DNA from 2 places in the Pseudoalteromonas sp. SG43-7 genome. Region 1 is predicted to be linked to the other one. Evidence: predicted binding sites of a transcription regulator. Region 1 holds the regulator's gene; the other holds the start of a gene.

The links. Region 1 encodes sigma-54, which starts transcription at its own class of promoters, with help from an activator protein. Its sites were predicted from a motif close to GTTGGCACGNNNNTNGNNT; they were not measured.
Region 2: a site for sigma-54 is predicted at 2,413-2,431, ahead of H5200_RS05440 (PAS domain-containing sensor histidine kinase). Genes of this name have one in related genera too.

Annotation. Positions count from the first base shown of each region.
Region 1 is NZ_JACJEY010000058.1:8,021-12,223, forward strand. It holds gene H5200_RS19415 (HPr family phosphocarrier protein) at 1-218, opposite strand, end outside; gene rapZ (RNase adapter RapZ) at 247-1,089, opposite strand; gene ptsN (PTS IIA-like nitrogen regulatory protein PtsN) at 1,110-1,562, opposite strand; gene hpf (ribosome hibernation promoting factor) at 1,567-1,854, opposite strand; gene H5200_RS19435 (RNA polymerase factor sigma-54) at 1,883-3,379, opposite strand; gene lptB (LPS export ABC transporter ATP-binding protein) at 3,446-4,171, opposite strand; gene lptA (lipopolysaccharide transport periplasmic protein LptA) at 4,168-4,203, opposite strand, start outside.
Region 2 is NZ_JACJEY010000008.1:87,661-91,863, reverse strand. It holds gene H5200_RS05450 (sigma-54 dependent transcriptional regulator) at 1-1,339, shown strand, start outside; gene H5200_RS05445 (DNA-3-methyladenine glycosylase I) at 1,738-2,325, opposite strand; gene H5200_RS05440 (PAS domain-containing sensor histidine kinase) at 2,466-3,578, shown strand; gene H5200_RS05435 (sigma-54 dependent transcriptional regulator) at 3,575-4,203, shown strand, end outside.

The DNA.
Region 1 (4,203 bases):
GGTTCAGCGTCCGGGCCTTCACATACAACTTTAACTTCTTTGCCTTGGCTACTTTCTAATAGCATTAAGCCGAGTACGCTATCGCCTGCGGCTTGTTTGTCATCTTGATGAAGTGTGATGCTGGCATCAAACTGCACAGCTAATTGCGCTAATACGCTGGCTGCGCGAGCATGTAAACCGAGTTTGTTTTTTATTAAAAATGTATCTTCTAAACGCATCAACATTCCTTACTGTAAACGTGAGTTGTTATTCTTGTTCACGATGGCGAATTTTCACATTGCTGTGGCTCATCGAGAAGCTTTCACCTATAGTTTGCGCTAGATAAACTGAGCGATGTTGACCACCGGTGCAACCAATAGCAATTGTTAAGTAACTGCGGTTATTACGCTCCAAATGCGGTAACCAAGTTTGTACAAAGGTTTGGATCTGCCAAGTGAATTTTTGTACGATACTGTGGCTGGCTAAATAATCTTTTACTGGCTGATCCAGGCCTGTAAGTGGCTTAAGCTCAGGCTCCCAATGTGGGTTTGGTAAAAAGCGTGCATCAAAAACATAATCAGCTTCTTTTGGGATACCATATTTAAAACCAAATGATTCAAAGGTAATGATTAGTTTTTTATCTTTTTTCCCTAAAATCTTTTCACGGATTGACTCTGCAAGCTGGTGGACACTCAGATCAGTGGTATCAAGTATAAAGTCAGCGCGAGTAGTTAATACATCAAGTAATACTTTTTCTTGCTTGATGGCTAAATCCAGTGGCAAAGAGTCCAAAGATAATGGATGTAAGCGGCGAGTTTCAGAAAAACGTTTGATCAGGGTTTGATCATCACTGTCTAAATAAAATAGCGTCGGATTTGCAAAACCAGGCAAGTATTCAAGAATATCGTTAAATTCTTCCTGCTCTTTCGGTAAATTACGGACATCAATACTGACGGCAATTTTGTCATAATTATCAGAGACACTGCGCACTAATGAAGGTAATAAGTTTACCGGAATATTATCTACACAATAATAACCAAGATCTTCTACTACACGCAGAGCAACAGATTTACCTGAGCCAGAACGCCCACTGATGATGATTAACTCCATGTAAATTCTCCTTCATTTGGCTACGATTGCGCAGCAATTACGTGATACAAATCTTGGTCTGTTTTTGCGCTACGTAGTTGTTTACAAAAATCTTTGTCGTTGAGTTTATCAGCAATTGTGGCTAACGTCTTCAAATGAAGTTGGCTATCACCATCTGGCACGATGAGAGCTACAAATATATCAACTGGGCGATTATCTATCGCATCAAAATCAATCGGTGATTCACTCACTATAATTATTGCTAGCGGGTTTTCAACACCACTCATACGGCCATGAGGAATAGCAATACCACGACCAATACCCGTACTACCTAGTTTTTCTCTCGACAGTAGTGCGTTGAGGATTTCTTGTTGTGATAGCTGAGGAAGTTGTTCATGAGCCAATTGGCTGATAAATTCAATGATCCGTTTTTTGCTATTAAAAAGGACCGCAGCTTTACTGCAGTCCTGGCAAATAAGTGAGCTTAATTTCATAGTGTTAGTGTCGAGCGTGCTTCTCTTTGTGTTTAATTACCTGACGGTCAAGTTTGTCGATTAGTCCGTCAATGGCTGCATACATGTCTTGGTGCTCAGTTGAGGCAAATAATTCAGCGCCACTGACATGTAATGTGGCTTCTGCTTTTTGGCTTAGCTTTTCTACATCAAGAATGACATGGACATTATTGATATGATCAAAATGCCTTTCAAGCTTGGCAAACTTATTGTTTACATAGTCTCTTAATGAATCAGTAATTTCTACATGACGACCAGTTAAATTTAGTTGCATAAGCATTTTCCTCTTGTGATTTTACGCCTTAAATCAAACTTTTACGTTGATTTGACGGTGGAATAGCCAGCGACTCGCGGTATTTTGCAATAGTCCGTCTAGCTACTTTGATACCTTGCTCTGCCAATATATCTGCAATCTTACTATCACTCAATGGTTTCGCTGAGTTTTCTGCACTGATCAATTTTCTGATCAATGCTCGAATGGCTGTCGATGAGCATTCGCCGCCGTTCTCAGTACTTACATGGCTCGAGAAAAAATATTTTAACTCAAATATACCACGAGGGGTATGCATGTATTTTTGGGTGGTTACACGAGAAATTGTTGATTCGTGCATCTCAACCATTTCGGCAACGTCGTTTAGTACCATAGGGCGCATGGCCTCAGGGCCATGCTCAAAGAATCCTTGCTGCTGTTTAACAATGCAGTTGGTTACTTTGAGTAACGTCTCGTTACGACTTTCTAGGCTTTTAATAAACCATTTAGCTTCTTGCAAATGCGAGCGTATAAATTGGCTGTCAGTGCTTGATTTTACAGAGCGTGACATCGCCGCATATTGGCTGTTCACTCTAATTTTTGGCATGCTGTCTGGATTGAGTTCAACCACCCAGCGACCTTTAATTTTTTTCACCGAAACGTCAGGAATAACATACTCTGATTCTTCGCGTACTATGGTATCCGCAGGCTTTGGGTTAAGGCTGTGGATCAGTGTCATTACTTCTTTTAGTTCATCTTCTTTAAGCTTAGTCTTTTTCATCAAAGTGCGATAGTCACGACTAGCTAATAAATCGATATGATCAGTTAAAATCATTTTTGTCTCGCTAATCCAAGGAGTTGCAGGATCAAATTGATTTAATTGAATACATAAACATTCTTGTAGGCTGCGCGCAGCAATACCAACAGGGTCAAACAACTGAATGCGTTTTAACACTGCTTGCACTTCGTCGAGTTCGATTTCTTCTTCGTTATTACCTTGATTTAAGCTTTCTGCGATGTCTTCGCAGCTCAAGGTTAAAATACCTGAATCGTCAACGGCTTCAACAATCGCAATGGCAATGGCTTCATCGGTTGGACTAAAAGGTGTGAGTTGTAATTGCCACATTAGATATTCGTGCAAGGTTTCAGTTGAGGCACCTTGATAAATTGACTCATCTTCAGGCATTGGCCCAGATGACGTATTTGGCGCAGCACTCATGTATTCGTCCCAGGTGACGTCCATAGCCATTTCGTCACTTAAGGTCTCTTTACTTAATGCTTCGCTACTTTCTTGTTCATATTCGCTTGGCTTGTCGTCTGCTGATGCGCTAACGGTTAAGTCATCGTTATCTTGTTTTTGTTCGTTTTTACCAGCCGTGTCGTCTGAATATTCATGTTCTTCTAGCTCTAACAATGGATTGCTGTCGAGCGCTTCTTGAATTTCTTGCTGGAGATCCAATGTACTGAGTTGCAATAAGCGAATTGCTTGTTGCAGCTGTGGTGTCATTGTAAGTTGCTGGCCCATGCGCAGCTGGAGTGATTGCCTCATGTATCTCTAACAATCCTTTTATTGTTATCATCGTTAAGTCTAGCAGATACTTAGCCGAGCGTGGCTTTATAGCCTAAATTGCTCGCCCAGGTAAACATCGCGGACTGTTTGGTCGGCGAGTACATGCTCAGGGGTACCTGATGCAATTAACTCCCCATGAGAAACTATGTAGGCTTTTTCACAAACATCAAGGGTTTCTCGTACATTGTGGTCGGTAATAAGCACGCCAATACCACGGTTTTTAAGGTGTTCAATAATCTTCTTTATATCTAACACTGAAATAGGATCAACGCCAGCAAAAGGCTCATCAAGTAAGATAAATTTTGGGTTTGCGGCTAAAGCGCGTGCAATTTCAACTCGACGACGTTCACCGCCAGATAATGCCATACCTTGGCTGTCGCGGATATGTTGAATGCTAAACTCATCAAGTAAGCTGTCGAGCGCTTCTTCTCTGGCTTGTTTATTCAGCTCTTTACGAGTTTCTAAAATAGCCATCAGGTTTTGATAAACAGTTAATTTACGGAAGATGGATGATTCTTGTGGCAGGTAGCCAATCCCTAACCGTGCGCGACTGTGCATTGGCAGTAAGGTGATGTCATTATCATCAATACTGATTTTACCTTTGTCGCTTGGAACTAAACCCACAATCATATAAAAGGTGGTGGTTTTACCAGCGCCATTAGGACCCAATAAGCCAACAATGCTGCCTGCGCTAACTTCTAAACCCACGCTTTTTACAACTTGGCGACCTTTATAGCTTTTTGCTAGAAATTCAGCTTTTAATGTACTCATGGCTGCCCTTTAGATTTGTCTTTTTTACTGTC
Region 2 (4,203 bases), on a different contig from region 1:
CCTTGAACAAGAATGTGAAAAATACCAAAAGCAATCATGTATGGTGATCCTCGGTGCATTGCAAAGCTTAGATCATGAAAGCGTGATCAAGCGCCATCCAACAATACCATTTCTATTAATTGGTGAAACCCTTAAACCACTGTTGAGCATTGCCAATGTAGTTGGCCTTATCTGTGAACCTTTTAACCATGATGTAACGACTCAATTACTGCATGATTGCCAACAGTATCAACGGATGTTACCAAATGAGCATAAACACGCAAAACCGCACAAAACCTTTGATGGCTTAGTTGGTGAAACTGAAGCGGTTAAAGATGTACGCTTTTTAATTGAACAAGTTGCTAAAACGGACGCTAATGTATTAATTTTAGGCGAATCAGGTACTGGTAAAGAAGTGGTTGCTCGTAATGTTCATTTACTATCAAAACGTAATACAGGGCCATTTGTACCCGTTAACTGTGGGGCGATACCTGCGGAGCTGTTAGAAAGTGAGTTATTTGGTCATGAAAAAGGCGCGTTCACTGGTGCTATTTCAGCGCGTAAAGGCCGCTTTGAACTTGCCCAAGGTGGGACGCTTTTTTTAGATGAAATTGGCGATATGCCGCTACAAATGCAAGTAAAGTTATTACGAGTGTTACAAGAGCGCAGCTATGAGCGGGTTGGTGGTACAAAACCAATTCAAGCCGATGTGCGGGTGATTGCTGCAACACACCGTGATCTTGAACAAATGATAGAGCAAGGAAGTTTCCGCGAAGATCTATATTATCGACTCAATGTTTTTCCTATCGAAAACCCATCTCTTGCAGAACGTGCTGATGATATTCCATTATTATTAAAAGAGTTAATGCGCCGTATTAATGAGCAAAGTGGTACTACCGCTAAGTTTACTGAGCGGGCAATTGATAGTTTAAAAGAGCACACATGGCCGGGGAATATTCGCGAGTTAGCGAACTTAGTTGAGCGTATGGTGATCATGTTGCCAGATAAAGTGGTTGATATTCCCGATCTACCAGCAAAATATCGTTATATTGAAGTTGATGCTTATGAACCACAATATCCCGAAGAGCTTATGGAGCGTGATGCTTTCAATGATATTTTCAGTACTGGTTTTAGTGATTACGACGATGAGCCAGAAGTTGAAGCAATTCAGCCATCAGCAGACCTTTTACCCGACGAAGGGATTGAGCTAAAAGATTATTTAGCTGAGCTGGAAATTAGCCTGATCACTCAGGCCTTAGAGCGTTATGATTATGTCGTAGCGCGTGCTGCGGAGATCTTGGGTGTACGCCGCACAACCTTAGTTGAAAAAATGAAAAAATATAACCTATCACGAGATTAACAGCTAAGAGCAGGTTTTAGGTGTCAGGTAGCAGGTTTTAGGCAGAAATTAACCAAGCACGATGGAGATTACACCTGTAGAATGGGTTTCGTCATTACTCGTAGGCGTTAAGCTTGCTGACGCGCACACCGTCTTTAATTCGGGGGGGGGCTGTAGTGAATAAATCACTAAAAACTTTTTGCACAAAGAGAAAACAATGAGGGTAAATGAGAAGAAAAAATGCCACGGGCTTCGAGCAATGAGCTTCGAATACCCTAAAATCTGATACTTTTTTTTACCTCATAAGCGCAGCGCACTCTTAACCTCTTTGTGAATACATTTTAATTGCGCGGGATAAACCCGCGCCTACAAGATTAATTGCGCAAAGAGAAGATTTTCTAGCACCTAGCACCTTTCACCTAGTATTTTTCAATAATCTCAGCTTTACGAAAACAATCATTACTGTGATCATTCACCATACCACAGGCCTGCATATGGGCGTACACTGTGGTTGGACCTAAAAACTTAAATCCCCGTTTTTTTAAATCTTTTGCAAATGCAGTTGAGGCCTCTGTGATTGCAGGGTAGTCACTAAGTTTATCTAACTCATTCACTAACGGCTTACCACCTACAAACTGCCATTGATAGTTACTGAAGCTGCCAAATTCTTGCTGAATTTCAATAAAACGTTTGGCGTTATTTATAGTTGCTACAATTTTTAAACGATTACGTATAATTGTTTCATCAAGCATTAATCGTTCAACATCGTGCTCGTTCATTTGTGCGACTTTTTCTACATCAAAATCCAAAAATGCACGACGATAACCATCACGTTTCTTTAAAATCGTATACCAACTTAATCCTGCTTGTGCTGATTCCAGAGTAATAAATTCAAAAAGTGTTTGGTCATCATATACTGGGATCCCCCATTCATCATCGTGATAGGCAACATAGTCATCTTTACTGGTATCGAGCCAAGGGCAGCGACATAAATTTGTTGAATTCATAGTGTCTCCTTGCTTTGCTTATTTTAGTTTGTCATTTTTTTGTCGCGTTATTTATACGCTAAGCAAATGAAATTAATCAATATAATTGTTGGTACAATTTGTGCATTTAGCTAGTTAGATCCTGTAAACGAGAATGCATTATGGCCTTAGCTAATGTCTTAAAACCACAATTTATCACAGCGACCCAGTATAACCCATGTTTACTGCAAGAAGAGTACATTGGTGAGTTAAGTGAATTACGCCAGCAAGCCAGTTGGTTAAGTCATTTAGTAGATACAATGCCTGCGGGTGTTGTGGTGCTTGATGGTCGCGGTTTGATCGCTAAAGCTAATCAAATTGCAACAGACATGCTAGGGGAGCCACTCGAAGGTGAAAAGTGGTTCAGTGTGATCCAGCGCTCGTTTCGGCCCCAACAAGATGATGGCCATGAAGTATCGCTAAAAGATGGACGCTTAATTAAGTTAGAAATAACGGCATTAGCGCCAGAGCCAGGGCAATTAATCTTAATGACTGACTTAACCGAAACGCGTCGTCTACAAACACGCGTTGCACATATGCAGCGTTTAAGTGCATTGGGTAAAATGGTGGCATCTTTGGCACATCAAGTGCGAACACCACTGTCTGCTGCGATTTTGTATGCCGCTAATTTAGGTTCAAAGCGGTTACCCGAAAGCTCGCGAGGCAATTTTCATACTAAGTTAATGTCGCGTTTAAAAGATCTCGAAACCCAAGTAAACGATATGTTGTTGTTCGCAAAAAGTGGCGATCAGCAAGTTGTTGAACATGTTTCCATGCAGCAATTATTAACTGAAGTGAAAACTGGCGCTGATGCTATGGTCGCACTTAATAATAGTGAACTTCAGGTCAGTTTACCTGAGCCTGATATCGAGATAATGGGCAATAAAACTGCGCTTGCCAGTGCCATTCAAAACCTTATTCACAATAGTATTCAAGTCATTGGCAGTAATGCACTCGTTCAATTAAGTGCGCAGCGGGATGCGAGTGACCCCGAGCTAGTGTGTATTACTGTAAGTGATAATGGCCCTGGGGTCGATTTAAGCTTACTTGATAAATTATTTGAACCATTTTTTACTACCCGAAGCCAAGGCACAGGTTTAGGCTTAGCGGTAGTTAGTTCAGTCGCAAATGCACACCAAGGACGAGTTGCAGTAACGAACAATGCTCAAGGCGGAGCCTGCTTTAGTTTACTGTTACCTATTTGTACAAAGTCAACATCGGCGGAGGCAATATGAACAACACGATTTTAGTGGTTGAAGATGATGCAGGGCTTCGTGAAGCCTTGATTGATACGCTTGAAATGTCTGGAATAGATTGCGTTGCGGCTGACAGTGCCGAGCAAGCTATGGTGCTACTTAAAAAAGACAGCTTTTCGCTGGTCGTGAGCGATGTGCAAATGGGCGCGATGAGTGGTCTTGATTTACTGCGCAGCATAAATCTTAATTACCCTGATCTACCGGTTTTAATGATGACAGCGTATGCGACTATTGATGATGCTGTTGAGGCTATGCGGTTAGGGGCAATTGACTATATGGCCAAACCGTTTGCGCCCGAAGTGCTACTTAATATGGTAAGCCGCTATCTACCTGAGCCAGAAAAAGAAACTGATGGCCCGATTGTCGCCGATCCGAGTAGCATTCAGCTATTAGAACTTGCAAGTCGGGTTGCTAAATCGGATGCCAGTGTGATGGTGCTTGGTCCTAGTGGCTCAGGTAAAGAAGTACTCGCACGCTTTATCCATGATAAATCAGATCGCGCAGAGCAGCCATTCGTCGCAATAAACTGTGCTGCGATCCCTGAAAATATGCTCGAAGCTACATTATTTGGCTACGAGAAAGGCGCGTTTACTGGTGCGATTCA